Regions from separate parts of the Actinokineospora lacus genome, predicted to be linked through region 3. Evidence: riboswitches for the same ligand, from Rfam matches in the RefSeq annotation. Region 3 holds a riboswitch; each other region holds the start of a gene.

Region 1 (5,804 bases), on a different contig from region 3:
GCGGGCGGCGCGTCCCGGCCGGTGATCACCACGTGCTGGTGGCCGGGGCGCCCGGTGAGGGTGGCGACGACCTCGTCGACGTCCAGCCAGCCCCACTTGAGCGGGTAGGTGAACTCGTCGAGGACGTAGAGGTCGTGCTCCTGCGCGGCGAGCCTGCGGGCGATCTCCCGCCAGCCCTCGCGGGCGGCCTCGGCGTGGTCGACCTCGGTGCCCGCCTTGCGCGACCACGACCAGCCCGAGCCCATCTTGTGCCACTGCACCGGCCCGCCCTCGCCGGTCTGCTCGTGCAGCCTGCCCAGCGCCAGGAACGCCGACTCCTCGCCGACGCGCCACTTCGCGGACTTGACGAACTGGAACACCCCGATGTCCCAGCCCTGGTTCCAGCCGCGCAGCGCCATGCCGAACGCCGCGGTCGACTTGCCCTTCATCTCGCCGGTGTGCACCAGCAGCAGCGGGCGGTTGCGGCGCTGCCTGGTCGTCTTGCCGTCGTCCGGGACGGCCTCGGGCTTGCCCTGTGGCACCGTGGTTCTCCTTATGCCGCGCGGGCCGCGCGCACCACGCCCGCGACCGCGTCCGCCGAGAGGTCCGCCAGCCGGACCCCGGTGCCGCCCAGGGCGTGGGCCAGCCCCTCGGCCAGGCCCAGCCGCACCGGGCCGCTCTCGCAGTCGACCACCACGGCGGCCACGCCGTCGCGGGCGAGCAGGGCCGCCGCGCGGGTGGCGTCGGCCAGCGGGTCGCCGCCGGGGCGGGCCGCGACGGTGGCGCGGCCGTCGGTGACCAGCACGAGCAGCGCGCGGCGGCGCGGGTCGCGCAGGCGTTCGGCGGCCAGGGTGCCGCGGGCCTTGAGCAGGCCGTCGGCCAGCGGGGTCCGCCCGCCGGTGCGCAGGTCCCGCAGCCGGGCCACGGCCGCCTCGACCGAGGAGGTCGGGGGGAGCGCGAGCGTGGACTCCTTACCGCGCAGGGTGATGAGGCCGACCTTGTCGCGGCGCTGGTAGGCGTCGCGCAGCAGGGAGACGACCGCGCCGGTCACCGCGGCCATCCGCTTGCGGGCGGCCATCGAGCCGGAGGCGTCGACCACGAACAGCACCAGGTTGGACTCGCGGCCCTCGCGGACCGTGCGCCGCAGGTCCTCGGGGCGCAGTTCCAGGGCGGTGCCGGTGCGGCCGCGGGCGCGCTGGTGCGGGGCGGCGGCGGTGACCGTGCCGACCAGGTGCACACCCGCGCCGCGCGGGGCGGCGCGCAGGGTGCGGCCACCGCCCGCGCGGGAGCGGGAGCGGCGGCCGGGCGCGCCGTCGCCGACCCCGGCGATCTCCAGGCGCCTGGCGGTGAACCCCGCGTCGGGCGCGCCCGCGTGCCTGCCCTCGCCGTCGCCCTGGGGCGCCTGCTTTTTGCTCTCCTGCGAGCTTGTCTCCTGCGACTTGGCCTCTTGTGAGTCGTCCCCTTGCTGATCTGTCTCTTGTGGACTGCCCGGCCGGGAACCGCCCGGCGGGTCGGGGTCCGGGTCGTCGCCCGCTTCCGCCGCCGCGTCGCGCAGGGCCTGGTCGAGCTGCTTGTCGTCCAGGCCGGGCTCGTCGAACGGGTCGCGCCTGCGGCGGTGCGGCAGGGCGAGCCGGGCGGCGACCTCGACGTCGGCCTCGGTGACCCGGTCCCCGCCGCGCCACGCGGCGTGCGCGGTGGCGGCGCGGGCGACGACGAGGTCCGCGCGCATCCCGTCGACGTCGAACGCGGCGCAGACCGCGGCGATGCGGCGCAGCTCGGCGTCCGGCAGGGCGACCCCCGGCAGCGCGGCCCTGGCGGTGGCGATCCTCGCGGCCAGGTCGGCGTCGGCGGGCGCCCAGGTGGCGGCGAACCCGGCGGGGTCGGCCTCGTAGGCCAGCCTGCGGCGGATCACCTCCGCGCGGGTGTCCACCTCGCGGGAGGCGCGCACCTCGACGGTCAGGCCGAAGCGGTCGAGCAGCTGCGGGCGCAGCTCGCCTTCCTCCGGGTTCATCGTGCCCACCAGCAGGAACGACGACGCGTGCGAGACCGACACCCCCTCGCGCTCGACGTGCGCGCGGCCCATCGCCGCGGCGTCCAGGAGCAGGTCCACCAGGTGGTCGTGCAGGAGGTTGACCTCGTCGACGTAGAGCACGCCCCGGTGCGCGGCGGCGAGCAGGCCGGGCTGGAAGGCGCGCACGCCCTCGCGCAGCGCCCGCTCCAGGTCCAGCGCCCCGACCAGGCGATCCTCGCTGGCGCCCACCGGCAGCTCGACCAGCCGGGCGGGCCTGCTGTCCGCGCCCTCGTGCGGGGCGTCGGGGCAGCGCGGGTCGGGGGCGTGGGGGTCGCAGGCGAACCGGCAGCCGGGCACGACGTCCACCGCGGGCAGCAGCGCGGCGAGCGCGCGCACCACCGTCGACTTCGCGGTGCCCTTCTCCCCGCGGACCAGCACCCCGCCGATGCCGGGGTGGACGGCGTTGAGCAGCAGGGCGGTGCGCAGGTCGGCGTGGCCGACGACGGCGGAGAACGGGTACCCGGTCTCGGGCATGCGGCAATCCTCACTCTCCGGGTCCGCGCCCGGGTCGGTGCGTCACGCAGGGCGGAGTGTCCTGGCTCCCGGATCAGCGCGCCCGCTCCGGCCTTCCCGGGCCGGGGCCCGGTGGCACGCGCGGGAGGGACGCTCCCCGGTCACAGTGGCGGGACCGCACCGGATTCGCACCGGTTTCCTCGCACACCCTGCTTTCGTCCACCGCATCGTGTCAGACCCGCGGGGGGTGGGCCAGGCCACGTGGCGTGGATCTCCGGCGGGCGTGCGGTTAGCGTGTGCGGCCGTGGTGACGGTGGTGGGGATCGGCGCGGACGGCTGGGCGGGGTTGGCCCCGCCCGCGCGCGCGGCGCTGGCGGAGGCGGAGGTCGTGGTCGGCGCGCCGCGCCAGCTGGCGCTGCTGCCGGAAGAGGTGGCGGCGCGGCGGGTCACCTGGCCGACGCCGCTGGTGCCCTCGATCCCGTCCGTGCTGGACGCGCACCGCGGGGCCCGGCTGTGCGTGCTGGCCAGCGGTGACCCGATGTGGTTCGGGGTGGGGGTCGAGCTGAGCGCGCGGACCGAGGTGGCCGTGCTGCCGCACCCGTCGTCGGCGTCGCTGGCGTGCGCGCGGCTGGGGTGGGCGCTGCAGGACGTCGAGGTGGTCACCGCGGTGGGGCGGCCGGTGGCCCGGCTGCACGCGGCGCTGCACCCGGGGCGGCGCGTGCTGGTGCTCAGCGCGTCGGGGGACACGCCCGCGGCGGTGGCCGCGCTGCTGCGGGACCGGGGGTTCGGGCCGAGCGCGCTCACCGTGCTCTCCGACCTCGGCGGCCCGGACGAGCGGATCACCACGTGCGCCGCGGCGGAGTACAGCGGGACGGCGCCCGCGCTGAACGTCGTGGCGGTGGAGTGCGCCGCGGCCGGGGGCGCGCGGCGGCTGCCCCGGGTGCCGGGGCTGCCCGACGACGTCTACGAGCACGACGGCCAGATCACCAAGCGCGAGGTGCGGGCGGTGACCCTCGCCGCCCTGGCCCCGGAGCCGGGTGAGCTGCTGTGGGACATCGGCGCGGGGTCGGGCAGCGTGGGGATCGAGTGGCTGCGCTCGCACCCGGCGTGCCGGGCGGTCGGGGTCGAGCCGCGCGCCGAGCGGGCCGAGCGGGCGGCGCGCAACGCCTCCGCGCTGGGCGTGCCCGCCCTGGACGTCCGCGTCGGCGCGGCGCCCGCGGTCCTGGGCGGACTGCCCCGGCCGGACGCGGTGTTCGTCGGCGGCGGGGTGACCGCCGACGGCGTGCTGCCCGCGTGCTGGTCGGCGCTGGGCGCGGGCGGGCGGCTGGTGGTGAACGCGGTGACCCTGGAGTCCGAGGCGCTGGTGGCGCGGTGGCGCTCGGAGGTCGGCGGGACGCTGACCAGGGTGGCGGTCGAGCGGGCCGAGCCGCTGGGCGGGTTCACCGCGTGGAAGCCGCAGCGGGCGGTCACCCAGTGGCACGTGGTCAAGGAGGAGTCGTGACCGTTCACTTCGTCGGGGCCGGGCCGGGCGCGGCCGACCTGATCACCGTGCGGGGGCGCGACATCGTCGCCGCCGCGCCGGTGTGCCTGTACGCGGGGGCGCTGGTCCCCGCCGAGCTGCTGGAGGTCTGCCCGCCCGGCGCCCGCAAGGTCGACACCGCCAACCTCACCCTGGACGAGATCGTCGCCGAGATGCTGGCCGCGCACGCCGCGGGCCACGACGTCGCCCGCCTGCACTCCGGCGACCCGTCGGTGTTCAGCGCCATGGCCGAGCAGGCGCGCCGCCTCGACGCCGCGGGCGTGCCCTACGACATCTGCCCCGGCGTCCCCGCCTTCGCCGCCGCCGCGGCGGCGCTCCGCCGGGAACTCACCGTGCCCGGCGTGGCCCAGACCGTCATCCTCACCCGCACCGCCGCCCGCGCCACGCCGATGCCCGCCGGGGAGGACCTCGACACCCTCGGCCGCAGCCGGGCGACGATGGTCCTGCACCTGGCGGTCCAGCGCGTCGACGAGGTGGTGGCGGAGCTGATCCCCAACTACGGCCCCGACTGCCCGGTCGCCGTGGTCGCCCGCGCCTCCCGCCCCGACGAGCTGATCCTGCGCGGAACACTCGACGGCATCGCCGCCGCCGTCCGCGCCGCGGGCATCCGCAGGACCGCCGTGATCGTCGTCGGCCGCGCCCTGGAGACCCCGGACTTCTGCGACAGCCACCTGTACTCCGCGGCCAGGGACCGCCCGTGAAGGTCCTCATCCTCGGCGGCACGGGGGAGGCACGCGCCCTGGCCGCCGCCCTGCACCCGCGGCACGACGTGACCACCTCGCTGGCCGGACGGGTCCGGGACCCCAAGCTGCCGGTCGGCGGCGTGCGTGTCGGCGGCTTCGGCGGGCCCACCGCGCTGGCGGGCTGGTTGCGCCAGGAAGCCATCGACGCCGTGGTGGACGCGACGCACCCGTTCGCCGAGCGGATCAGCGCATCGGCCGCGGAGGCCGCTTCGGCGGCGGGCGTGCCGCTGCTGCTGCTCCGCAGGCCAGGCTGGAGCGCGGGAGAAGGGGACCTCTGGCACCGGGTCGCCGATCTGCCCACCGCCGCCGCGGTGCTCGCGGGCCTGGGGGAGCGCGTCTTCCTGACCACCGGGCGCCAGGGGCTCGCGGTGTTCGCCCAGTGCCCGCAGTGGTTCCTGGTCCGCTGCGTCGACCCGCCCGACCCGCCGCTGCCAGCCGCCGCCGAGGTGGTCCTCGCCCGCGGTCCGTACACAGTGGACGGCGAGGTCGCGCTCATGCTGGCGCACCGGGTGGATGTGCTGGTCACCAAGGACAGCGGCGGTCCGCTCACCGCCGCCAAGCTCACCGCGGCGCGGCGGCTCGGGATTCCGGTGGTGATGGTGGAGCGGCCCGCGCCCCCGCCCGTTCGCGCGGTGTCCACGGTGGCGCAGGCGGTCGCCTGGCTCGCCCAGTGACCAACATCTCGGAAAGACACGCGCCATCGCGTTCGTCGCTGTGGTCGTCCCTGCCATAAGGTGGCAGGCGCTCGGGTCGTCTGAATGCCAGGGGTGGTTCTCATCCGCCAGGTCGGGGTCTTCCCGCCGCCGTGACCAGTCTCCACGAGACCGGTCCGTTTCCTGGTTCCTGTAGCGACTTCCCTGTAGCAGCCCGCCTTCTCCCGGGGTCGACGTCGCCCCCGATGTCCTCCTCACCTGAACACGTTTGGTGAACTCGTGCTGAAAACAAGCTCCCTGCCGCGCCCTGCCTGGCTCTCGCCCAAGGTCGCCCGCACCGAGGTGCTGGCGGGCCTGGTGGTCGC
Region 2 (5,804 bases), on a different contig from region 3:
CGCATGTCCACTGTGGCCGGGTCGAGGTCGGCGAGGTCGACGACCCGCACGGACTCCTGGGGGCCGCCGACGTCGCGGCCGATGACGACCGGGGTTTCGGGGGAGCGGTACTCCAGCAGCAGGTCGCGGGCCTCGGCCAGCTGCCAGGTCCGGCTCCTCGACGCGGGGTTGTAGACGGCGATGGCGAAGTCGGCCGCCGCCGCGGCCCGCAGGCGGCCGGTGATGACCTCCCACGGCTTGAGGCGGTCGGACAGCGAGATGGTGCAGTAGTCGTGCCCGAGCGGGGCGCCCGCGCGGGCGGCGACGGCGTGGGCGGCGGTGACCCCGGGCAGGACGCGGACCGGCACGTCCTTCCACAGTGGATCGTCGGCGGCCTCCAGGACCGCGGTGGCCATGGCGAAGACGCCGGGGTCGCCCGAGGAGACCACGGCCACGCGCCTGCCGCGCTTGGCCAGGTCGAGGGCGAAGGCGGCGCGCTCGGCCTCGACCTGGTTGTCGGAGAGGTGGCGGCTCTGGCGGGGGTTCGGCGGGACGCGGCGGAGGTAGGTCGTGTAGCCGACCAGGTCGTCGGCGGCGGCCAGGGCGTCCTGCGCTTCCGGGGTGAGCCACGGGCGGCCCGCCGGGCCCAGGCCGACGACGACCACCTCGCCGCGGCCTGCCACCGGTGCCCCCGTCGGCAGTGGGGGAGCGGAGTCGTTGAGCGGACTGGGGAGCACCGCCAGGGAGAAGTAGGGCACCGTGTCCGGGTCCACTTCGGACAGCGGGAGCACGCGGCCGGTGTCCCAGGTGGCGCGCTCGACGTAGAGGGCGCGGTCGAGCTTGCCCGCCGCGGCGAAGGCGGCGCGGACCTTCGGGAACGTGCGGCCGAGCTTGAGCACCGCGGCGGAGTCCGTCGCGGCCAGGTGCTCGGCGAGGGCCTCGGCGGGCAGGGTGCCGGGGAGCACGGTGAGGACCTCATCGCCCTCCACCAGCGGCCTGCGCAGCACCGCCGACGCCGCGCTCACCGACGTCACCCCGGGCACCACGACCGTGTCGTAGCTGTCGCACAGGCGTTTGTGCATGTGCATGTACGAGCCGTAGAACATCGGGTCGCCCTCGGCGAGGACCACGACGTCGCGGCCCGCGTCCAGGTGCGACGCCAGGCGCGCGGCGCTCTCGGTGTAGAAGTCGGCCATCGCGCCCGCGTAGCCGCCGGGGTGCTCGGTGGTCTCCACCGTCAGCGGGTAGACCAGCTGCTCCTCGATCTGCCCCTCGCGCAGGTACGGCGCGGCCACCCCGCGCGCGATGGAGCGGCCGTGCCGGGCGCTGTGGTAGGCGATCACCTCGGCGGCGGAGATCAGCCGGGCGGCCTTGACCGTGACCAGTTCCGGGTCGCCGGGCCCGAGGCCGACGCCGTAGAGGGTGCCGGTCATTCGGCGTCGCTCGCGATCGCGTTGACGGCCGCGGCGGCCATCGCGCTGCCGCCGCGCCTGCCGCGCACCACCAGGTAGGGCAGTCCGGACTCCATCAGCGCCTCCTTGGACTCGGCGGCGCCGATGAAGCCGACCGGCACGCCCAGCACGGCGGCGGGCGCGCCCGCGCCCGCCGAGACCATCTCCAGCAGCCGGAACAGCGCCGTCGGCGCGTTGCCGACCGCCACGACCGCGCCCGCCAGCCGGGGCCGCCACAGCTCCATGGCCGCCGCGCTGCGGGTGGTGCGCAGCTCGGCCGCCAGGCCGGGGACGGCGGGGTCCGACAGCGTGCACACGACCTCGTTGTCCGCGTGCAGCCGGGCACGGGTGATCCCGGAGGCCACCATCCGCGCGTCGCACAGGATCGGCGCGCCCGCGTCGAGGGCGGCGCGGGCCGCGGCGACCACGTCGGCGGCGTAGGCCAGGTCGTCGACCAGGTCGACCATGCCGCACGCGTGGATCATGCGGACCGCGACCCGCGCCACGTCCGGTGGCAGCCCGGCCAGGTCGGCCTCCGCCCGGATGGTGGCGAACGAGCGGCGGTAGATCTCCGCCCCGTCCCGGATGTAGTCGCTCACTCGTGCTCCTGCCTGAGTCCGGCGGCCGCGGCGACCGCCTGCCCGCCGGGCACCGCCCGGCCGTCGACCTCGTAGCCGCCGGTGACGGCGACGACGTCGACCACATCTCCCGCGGGCCGCCCGCAGCGGCGCGCGCAGCCCGCGAAGTGCACCGGCCGCCCGGCGACCGGCATCCCCAGCGCGTCGGCGCGCACGTCGGCGAGGGACTTCGCGCAGCCCGGCCGCCCGGTGCACGCGGTCACGCCGATGCCGGGCGCGGCCGGGTCGACCAGGAGGCCTGCGGCGGCCAGCGCGCGCGGCGACGCGCCGGGAACGACCACGCCGCGCCACGGCGTCACCACGACGTACGGCGCCTCGGCCAGCACGCGGACCTGGCGGTCGTCCAGCCGTCCCAGGGGCACGGCCGCGCCGACCGCGGGCCCGCCATCGGCGATGACCTCTCCGAGCGGTCCGGAGGCGGGCGGTCCGGAGGCGGGCGGCACTCCTGGCCTCAGGCGTACGGGACCGGCGCCCAGCCGGGCGGCGATCGTCGCCACCGCAGGCCCCAGCTCGGCGATCCGCCACTGCCCGGCCCGGAGGTCGAGGAACGCCCGCGCCGCCGTCAGCAGGGCCTCGACGGTCTCGCCCGCGGACACCCGGACACCGTGGTCGCGCCCGCCGAGGAGCACGGCGACCCCCGCGGCCGTCGGCAGCGCGGCGACATCGGCGCCCAGCCACGCCACGTCCCCCGCGCCGGAGTCGAGCGCGAACAGGAACCGGCCCGGGAGCGCTGCCAGCCGGGAATCCGCGCACAGCGCGGAGTCCAGCGCCGCGGCCGGGCCGACCGGGCCCAGCGGCGAGGACATGATGTTGCGCACTTTCTCGTGCGAGACCGACGGCAGCAGCCCCGCCGCCGCCAGCCGCGCCCCCAGCTCCACCGGCGCGCCCGGCCCCAGCCCGCGCAGCTGGACGTTGGCCCGCGAGGTCAGCTCCAGGCCGCCGGAGCCCAGCTCCGCCGACGCCGCCGCGAGCACCCTGAGCTGCGCCGACGTCAGCAGACCCCCGGGCACGCGCACCCGCGCCAGACCCCCGTCGGCGGCCTGGTGCACGTCGATGGCACCGGGGCAGGCGTCGCCGCCCGAGCGGCGGTTCTGGACAGACACGGACCGAATATAAGGTGAGCCCGACGAGGCGACGGCAACTGGAGGAAGCCGGTGTGAATCCGGCGCGGTCCCGCCACTGTCACCGGGGAGCGAACCCTGCTGTGGGTCACACCACTGCGGCCACCGAGAGGGAAGGCCAGGGGGAACGACGATCCGGGAGCCAGGACACTCCGCCGTCGCGACCCACTACCTCGGGGCGAGGACCCCAGGAAGGGCGCCATGATCCTGCTGCTGTCCACCTCGGACACCGACCTGCTCTCCGCGCGCGCCTCCGGCGCCGACTACCGGCTGGGCAACCCGGCCCGCACCGGCCCCGCCGACCTGCCCGCCCTGCTCGACGGGGTCGACGCCGTCGTCGTGCGGCTGCTCGGCGGGCGCCGCGCCTGGGAGGAGGGGCTCGACGCCCTGCTCGCCGGGGCGCTGCCCGTCGTGGTCCTCGGCGGCGAGCAGGCCCCGGACGCGGAGCTGATGCGGTGCTCCACGGCGCCCGGCGGCGTCGTCGCCGAGGCGCACCGGTACCTCGCGCACGGCGGCCGGGACAACCTGCGTGAGCTGCACCACTTCCTGTCCGACACCCTGCTGCTGACCGGCACCGGCTTCGCCCCGCCAGTCGAGCTGCCGGTATGGGGGCACCTGGAGCGCGCGCCGCGAAGCGCCGAGGGTCCCCGCGTCGGGGTCCTCTACTACCGCGCCCACCACATCGCCGGGAACACCGCCTTCGTCGACGCCCTCGCCGAGGCCGTCGAGGACCGCGGCGGCGTGCCCGTCCCGGTGTTCTGCGCCTCCCTGCGCACCGCGCCCGCCGACCTGCTCGACCTGCTCGGCACCGTCGACGCCCTGGTCGTCACCGTGCTCGCCGCGGGCGGCACCCGCCCGGCCGACGCCTCGGCCGGTGGCGACGACGACGCCTGGGACGTCGGCGCGCTCGCCGCGCTCGACATCCCGATCCTGCAGGCGCTGTGCCTGACCAGCGACCGCGCCACCTGGGCCGACAGCGACGACGGGCTGTCCCCGCTCGACACGGCCACCCAGGTCGCGGTGCCGGAGTTCGACGGCCGGATCATCACCGTTCCCTTCTCCTTCAAGGAACAGGACGAGGACGGGCTCTCGGTCTACGTCGCCGACCCCGAGCGGGCCCGCCGCGTCGCGGGGATCGCCGTGGCGCACGCCCGGCTCCGGCACGTGCCCGCGTCGCGGCGCAAGGTGGCGATCGTGCTGTCGGCGTACCCGACCAAGCACTCCCGCCTCGGCAACGCCGTCGGCCTGGACTCACCCGCCAGCGCCGTGCGCCTGCTCGCCGCGCTCGCGCGGGCGGGCTACGACGTCGGCGAGCTGCCCGGCGTGGCCGAGCAGGACGGCGACGCGCTGATCCACGCCCTCATCGCCGCGGGCGGCCTCGACCCGGACTGGCTCACCGCCGGGCAGCTCGCGGGCAACCCCGTGCGCATCCCGGCCGCGGCCTACCGCGAGTACTTCGACACCCTGCCCGCCGAGCTGCGCGAGAGCATGAGCAGGCACTGGGGGCAGGCCCCGGGCGAGCTGTTCGTCGACGGCGACGACATCGTCCTGGCCGCCCTGCGCGCGGGCAACGTGGTGATCATCGTGCAGCCGCCGCGCGGATTCGGCGAGAACCCGGTGGCCATCTACCACGACCCCGACCTGCCGCCCAGCCACCACTACCTGGCCGCCTACCGCTGGATCGCCGCCGACTTCGGCGCGCACGCGGTCATCCACCTCGGCAAGCACGGCAACCTGGAGTGGCTGCCCGGCAAGAACCTGGGCATGTCCGCGGCCTGCGGCTCCGACGCGGCGCTGGGCGACCTGCCGCTGATCTACCCGTTCCTGGTCAACGACCCCGGCGAGGGCACCCAGGCCAAGCGCCGCGCGCACGCCACCCTGGTCGACCACCTCGTCCCGCCGATGGCCCGCGCGGAGTCCTACGGCGACATCGCCCGCCTGGAGCAGCTGCTCGACGAGTACTCCTCGATCGCGGCGATGGACCCGGCCAAGCTGCCCGCCATCCGCGCCCAGATCTGGACGCTGATCCAGGCCGCCAAGCTCGACCACGACCTCGGCCTGGCCGACCGCCCGCACGACGCGGAGTTCGACGACTTCCTCCTGCACGTCGACGGCTGGCTGTGCGAGATCAAGGACGTGCAGATCCGCGACGGCCTGCACGTGCTCGGCGAGGTCCCGTCGGGGGAGGCGCGGGTCAACCTGGTCACCGCGATGCTCTCCGCCCGGCAGATGTGGGCGGGCCAGGTCGCCGCGCTGCCCGGCCTGCGCGAGGCGCTGGGCCTGGTCGACGGCGCCGACCGCACGACCGTCGACACCGTCGACGCGACCGCGCGCTCCCTGGTGCGCGCCATGGACGAGCGCGCCTGGGACCCCGACGCCGTCGACGCGGTGATCGCCGACGTGCTGGGCGCCGCCAACACCGAGGTCGCCCGCGTGCTGGCGTTCGGCGCCACCGAGGTCGTCCCGCGCCTGGACCGCACGACCGACGAGATCGGCAACGTCCTGCACGCCCTCGACGGCGGCTACGTCCCGGCGGGCCCCAGCGGCTCCCCGCTGCGCGGCCTGGTCAACGTGCTGCCCACCGGGCGCAACTTCTACTCCGTCGACCCCAAGGC
Region 3 (5,804 bases):
GGCCGGTGGCGTAGGCGACGGCCGCGGCGGCCTGCTGGGCGGACCGGACGGTCACCGCCGCTGCCGGGTCGGGGGGCGCGGCCAGGTTGGCGGTGCGGACCGCCTCGGCGAACACGGCGTCGCCAGGACGCCCCAGCCCGCCGTCGAGCGTCGTCATCGGCGATCTCCTGTCCGGTCCGCGCCAGCGTGACCCCCGGGCTCCCAGGAGGTCATCCGCGATCGTGCGCAGTTGGGACGGAGGTGTCGAACGCACGTTCGAGCCCGTGATAAGGTCATGCCGCTCGGATCGAACGTCGTCGGGGAAGGGCGGCAGTTCGTCCATCCGGGCAACGGCCCGTCTTGGCGAGGGGACTGGACCACCCTCGCCAAGGCGGGTGCCGTTGTCTGTGGGAGTTTGAGCCCGACAGTGTCAGGTCATTCCAGTGGGTCATTCCATTGTGGAGCCCGGCCGGTGCGGGAGGGCTGGGGGAGTGTCCGCACCGGCCGGGGGCTGGGGTCGCCGGACGACGAGTCCGGTCAGGTCGAGGGGCAGGGCGCGTGCCTGCGCCGAGTGGCGGGTGGTGTGGGGGCGGCGTGGCGGGAGAGCGGGGCTGGCGTTCCAGCGGCGTCGGGTCTGGCGGCAGCGCAGCCAGCGGAGCGGGCCGGTCATGTGGTGGGGCCTTCGTGGTGGGCCAGCATCTCGCCGATCGCCAGGCCGATCTTGCGGCGCAGGTCCCGGGCCGCCTCCGGGTTCTTGGTGGTGAACACGCCCTCGGTCCACATGAACAGGTATCCCGACCTGACATCGATGGTGAGGACGTCGGTGTCATCGATGTCGTCCTGAACGGTCCACCGGCCCATGTGAGATCTCCTTGCCTGCTGTGTTGACGTCAACAGTTTGACTGATGACAGCAAGAGCGACAATTCCCCGATTGGGGGACAGGAAGCCCGTGCTGGTGGCCAACTAGGCTCTGATACATGTCCGTCAACGCCCGTGCCGCCGCTCGCGAACTGGGTGCCGAGCTGCGCATCGCCCGCGAGAACGTGGTCTTGTCGCAGCGGCAGTTCGCGGCGCGGCTTGGCGTGAACAACGCGACGGTCTCGCTGTGGGAAGCTGGGAAGCGCACGCCGTCCGAGCGGGACCTCCTGCGCGTGCTCGACGCGCTCGACGTCGTGGGCGACAGTCGGGAGCGGGTGCTGGGCAAGTGGCGCGTCGCCTCGGAGCGTTCCGGTGAGCTGGTCGCGAGTTCGTCCGGCCGTGCCCACCTGGATCAGCTCATCGACCAGGAGCGGGCGGCGCGGCGCATCACCACCGTGTCCCCGTTGGTGATCCCCGGCCTGTTGCAGACCAGCGACTATGCCCGCGCCACCCTTGGCTCCGGGCCTGGCGTGGAGAAGATGGTCGCGTTGCGGATGGGGCGCGCGGACGTTCTTCGCGGGCGGGAGCCGGTGCTGCTGCGAGCCCTGATCGCCGATGACGTGTTGACAACGCCGGTCGCGCCGCGCGATGTGATGGCTGACCAGCTTCGCCACCTGCTGAAGATGGCTGACCTGGCGAACGTCTCCATCCAGTTGATCGAGACCCATCGAGGCGGATTCTGGCCGCACCTGGCAGGCCCGTTCGTTCTGATCGAGTTCCCCAGTGCCTCCCCGATCGTCCATCTGGAACACCTGGCGGCGGCCGTGGAGCTGTGGGAGCCCGCCGACGTGCGCCGATTCGCGTCGGCTGCGGACAGGATGACGGAAATGGCGATGTCACCGACGCGGTCGGCCGAGGTCATCGCCGATCTTGTCGATGGAATGGAGGCATAGACCTGATGGGGTCCGCTCGAAGCGGTGCGCGGTGGCGGAAGTCCACCTTCTCGGACCACACGACGTGTGTTGAGCTGGCACACACGCTGAATGCGATGCGGGACAGCAAGAACCCGGCTGGACCCGTGCTCTCGGCCGACGCGTCCGCGCTGGTGCGGGCGGTGCGCGGCGGGTTCCTCACCCCCTAGCCCCAGATCCTGCGCCCCGCGAGCCAGGTGCCCAGCACCGCGATGCTCGCGGGGCGCTCGGCTGTCGTGGGGTCGGCGGACAGGTGGACCAGGTCGGCCTGCCTGCCCGGCGCGAGGGTTCCTCGGTCGCGCTCGGCGAATGCCTGGTAGGCCGGGCCGGAGGTGTAGGCGGCCAGGGCGGTCTCGGGGGTCAGGCGCTCACCTGGGGTCCAGCCGCCTGGCGGTTCACCGTTGAGGGTCTGGCGGGTGGTGGCCACTTGGATGCCGTCGAGGGGCTTGAGGGAGTCGACCGGCCAGTCGCTGCCGAAGGACAGGTGCGTGGTGGCGGCCAGCGTCCGCAGGGGGTACTGGGTGGCGGCGCGCTCCGGGCCCAGGCGGGGGATGGTCAGTTCGGTCTGGGCCGGGTCGAGCTGGGCCCAGAACGGCTGGACGTTCGCGATGACGCCCAGCCTCCTGAACCGGGGGAGGTCGGCGGGGTCGACCAGCTGGATGTGGGTGATCACGGGTCGGCGGTCGCGGGGCGGGTTGGTGTCGACCGCGTGCTCGATGGCGTCCAGGGCCAGCCGCACGGCCGCGTCGCCGATGGCGTGCAGGTGCAGCTGGAAGCCGTCGGCGTCGAAGGCGGCAGCCGCCGCAGGCAGCTCGGCGCGGGGCCAGACCGGGGCGCCGTGGGTGCACGAGTGGGCGTAGGGCGCCAGGAGGGCCGCTGTGTCGGTCTCGATCACGCCGTCGGTGAAGAACTTCACCGTGTTGGCGGTGACCAGCCCACAGGCCAGCCCGTTGACCCGGGCGCGTTCGGCCTGGAACAGGGGGCGCTGGTCGCGCCACGAGGCGGGGTCGGCGCGCAGGGCGAGGGCCACGCGGAGGCCGGGAGTGGACAGGTAGGCGTCGGTGAAGCCGGAGTCCAGGTCGACCCAGGCGTCTTGGACCCAGGTGACGCCCGCGGCGGCGTAGGACTCGGTCGCGTGGCGGACGGCGGCGCGCAGGTCCCGCCCGTCCGGGACCAGGCGGAGCACCAGGTCGCAGGCGGCCCACTCGCGCAGGGTGCCGAGCGGGTCGCGGACGATGCCCTCGACGTCGGAGTCGACCACCCCGGCGCGGTCCAGGGCGACCGAGTTGCACCAGAGGGCGTGGTAGTCGCCCGCGCGCAGGACCACCGGGCGGTCGGGGACGGCGGCGTCGAGCCAGCGGGCGTCGTAGACGCCGCCGGGGGCCAGGGTGGGGTTGTAGCCCGCCCCAACGATCCACGGAAGGTCGGGGTTGGCCGCGGCGTAGGCCCGCACGGCCTCGACGATCTCCGCGACGCTCGCGCAGTCGGCGACGAGCGGGCCTTGACGCTCCAGGCCGCCGAGGATGGGGTGGGCGTGGCCGTCGCCAAAGGCGGGCATGAGGACGCCGCCCGCCAGGTCCACGGTGAGCGCCGCACGACAGGCCAGCGCCGCGTCACCGAGCGCGTGGACGACCCCGTCGCGGACCGCCAAGGCCGTGGTCCTGCCGGTCCCCACGGTGCCGGTCCCCACGGTGCCGCCGATACCCATGGTGCCGCCGGTGAACACTGTGCCGCCGGAGAACACGATGTCGACATCGATCACCCCGATATAGTCCCCGGCGGGCAGGGACGGCGCGGTGGACGGGGTGGGGCATGGACGAGATCCGGCTGTGGAACGGCGAGGCGGAGTCGACCCCGGAGTACCGGACCCTCGTGTTGGAGCAGTACCGGATCTACGTGGAGATGGCCGACCGGATCGGCACCCGGCGCTCGATGGCCAACACCTTCTTCCTCACCCTCAACAGCTCGGTGTTCACCCTGTTCGGCGTGTTCTGGGCGGGCAAGCCCACCGACGGCGAGTGGTGGCTGGCCCTCCCGCTGCTGGCGCTGATCACCCAGTGCGCGGCCTGGTTCTACCTGGTGCGCTCCTACCGCCAGCTCAGCAAGGCCAAGTACCAGGTCGTGGGGATGCTGGAGGAGCGCCTGCCCGCCTCGCCGTACTGGAACGCCGAGTGGACGGCGTTGAAGCACGGCACGGACCGCTCGACGTACTGGCAGTTGACGCACCTGGAGCAGTGGGTCCCGCTCTCCTTCGGCGTGCTCTATGTCATGGGATTCATCGCCGCGATGTTCGCCTGAGCAAGTATCATCAGCGCTCGAGTAATCGCAAACCGCGTCCTGCGGGGGAAGTCCGGTCGAAGTCCGGCGCTGACCCGCAACGGTAGGCCACCACCGGTGGCGAGCCCGAACACCCGCCGGGCGCGGGCTGCTCCGGACACCGTCGAGGACAGCGGGTCGGAGTCCCGGGCACCGGGCTTCGTTCGCGCCTTGGGATGAGAGGCGTGAGATGAGCGGGCGTATCGCCGCTATCGCGTTGTTCCTGCTGGTGGGGGCCGCTCCGGTCGCCGTGGCCGACGACGGGCCCGCGCCCGCCGGGGCCGCCGCGGGCTGGCTGGCCCGCCAGCTCACGGGCGGCGACCACATGGAGACCGTCTTCGACGGCACCGCCTACCCCGACCACGGCCTCACCGCCGACGTCGTGCTCGCCCTCGACGCGGGCGGCGCCGCGCAGGACCACGCCGCCGCCGCGACCGAGTGGCTGGCAGGCAACGCCGCGGCCTACCTGGGCGACGGCACGACCGAGGCGTACGCGGGGGCGCACGCCAAGCTCGCCCTCGTCGCCCAGGCCCAGGGCGAGGACCCCGCCGCGTTCGCCGGGGTCGACCTGATCGCCCGGCTGACCGCGCTGCGGGCGCCGTCCGGGCGGTTCACCGACAAGTCCGCCTACGGCGACTTCAGCAACGGCATCACCCAGTCGCTGGCCGTGCTCGCCCTGCACCGGTCCGGCGGCGCGCCCGCCACCGCCGTCGACTACCTCGCGGGCAGCGCGTGCCCCGACGGCGGTTTCCCGCTGTACCTGGAGAAGGCGCCGTGCGCGTCCGATGTGGACACCACGGGGTACGCCGTGCAGGCGCTCGTCGCCGTGGGCCGGGAGCCCGCCGCGGCGCTGGACTGGCTGGCGGGCAAGCAGCAGGCCAACGGCGGCTTCCCCGGCAGCGGCCCGACGCCGGGCGTCAACGCCAACAGCACCGGCCTGGCCGCCACCGCGCTCGCCGCGGGCGGGCGCGCGGCGAGCGCGGACAAGGCCGTCGCGTACCTGCTGGGCCGCCAGGTCGGCTGCACGGGTGTCGCGGCCGACCGCGGCGCCATTGCCTACGACGCCAGCGGTTTCGCCGCCGCGACCGCCGCGCGGGCGACCTCGCAGGCCATCGCGGGCATCACCGGGGTGTCCCTCGACAAGGTCAGCGCGGACGGCGCGTCGGCCACGGCCCCGGTGCTCGCCTGCGCCGCCCCGCCGGTGACGACCACGGTGACCACCGCGCCCCCGGCGACGACCTCGACCACCGCCACGACCGCGACGACCGTGGCGCCGACGACCACCGCCGCGCCCACCACCACGACCACGGCCCCCATCGCCGACACCGACGACCTGGCGAACACCGGTGTCGAGGTGGGTCCCGCCGTGGGGGTCGGCGGGCTGCTCGTCCTCGGCGGCGCCGGTCTGCTGCTGCTCGGCCGACGCCGACGCCTCTCGTGAGCCGCCCGCTCGTGGGCCACTCTCTCGTGGGCCGGTCTTCCGCCGCGCTGGCCGTGCTGGCCGCGGCGGCGTCCACAGTGGTCTGGGCGCCTGCCGCGGCGGCTGCGGCCTGCTCGGGGACCACCGGGGTGACCGTGGTCGTCGACTTCGCCTCGCTCGGCGGGGGAGCGCAGGTGGGGTGCGCGCCGGGTGACCCGTCGAGTGGCCTGCGGGCCTTGAGCGGAGCGGGCTACGGGTA

The links. A riboswitch is a leader RNA that binds a small molecule or an ion and turns the genes downstream of it on or off. The one in region 3 is predicted to bind cobalamin.
Region 1: linked by a shared signal. The riboswitch ahead of ACTG9Q_RS30905 (putative cobaltochelatase) and the one ahead of ACTG9Q_RS24065 (LPXTG cell wall anchor domain-containing protein) in region 3 are both predicted to bind cobalamin.
Region 2: linked by a shared signal. The riboswitch ahead of cobN (cobaltochelatase subunit CobN) and the one ahead of ACTG9Q_RS24065 (LPXTG cell wall anchor domain-containing protein) in region 3 are both predicted to bind cobalamin.

Annotation. Positions count from the first base shown of each region.
Region 1 is NZ_JBQERA010000017.1:74,415-80,218, reverse strand. Features, by position in the region: gene cobO (cob(I)yrinic acid a,c-diamide adenosyltransferase) at 1-521, opposite strand, end outside; gene ACTG9Q_RS30905 (putative cobaltochelatase) at 533-2,524, opposite strand; cobalamin riboswitch at 2,580-2,704, opposite strand; gene cbiE (precorrin-6y C5,15-methyltransferase (decarboxylating) subunit CbiE) at 2,808-4,004, shown strand; gene cobM (precorrin-4 C(11)-methyltransferase) at 4,001-4,744, shown strand; gene ACTG9Q_RS30890 (cobalt-precorrin-6A reductase) at 4,741-5,460, shown strand; gene ACTG9Q_RS30885 (SulP family inorganic anion transporter) at 5,722-5,804, shown strand, end outside.
Region 2 is NZ_JBQERA010000012.1:7,340-13,143, reverse strand. Features, by position in the region: gene ACTG9Q_RS26070 (precorrin-2 C(20)-methyltransferase) at 1-1,412, opposite strand, end outside; gene ACTG9Q_RS26065 (precorrin-8X methylmutase) at 1,409-2,029, opposite strand; gene ACTG9Q_RS26060 (precorrin-3B synthase) at 2,026-3,171, opposite strand; cobalamin riboswitch at 3,213-3,342, shown strand; gene cobN (cobaltochelatase subunit CobN) at 3,391-5,804, shown strand, end outside.
Region 3 is NZ_JBQERA010000010.1:127,901-133,704, forward strand. Features, by position in the region: gene ACTG9Q_RS24035 (FAD-binding oxidoreductase) at 1-157, opposite strand, end outside; gene ACTG9Q_RS24040 (hypothetical protein) at 646-840, opposite strand; gene ACTG9Q_RS24045 (helix-turn-helix domain-containing protein) at 958-1,791, shown strand; gene ACTG9Q_RS24050 (DUF397 domain-containing protein) at 1,797-1,979, shown strand; gene ACTG9Q_RS24055 (amidohydrolase) at 1,976-3,571, opposite strand; gene ACTG9Q_RS24060 (RipA family octameric membrane protein) at 3,622-4,107, shown strand; cobalamin riboswitch at 4,109-4,242, shown strand; gene ACTG9Q_RS24065 (LPXTG cell wall anchor domain-containing protein) at 4,316-5,566, shown strand; gene ACTG9Q_RS24070 (hypothetical protein) at 5,593-5,804, shown strand, end outside.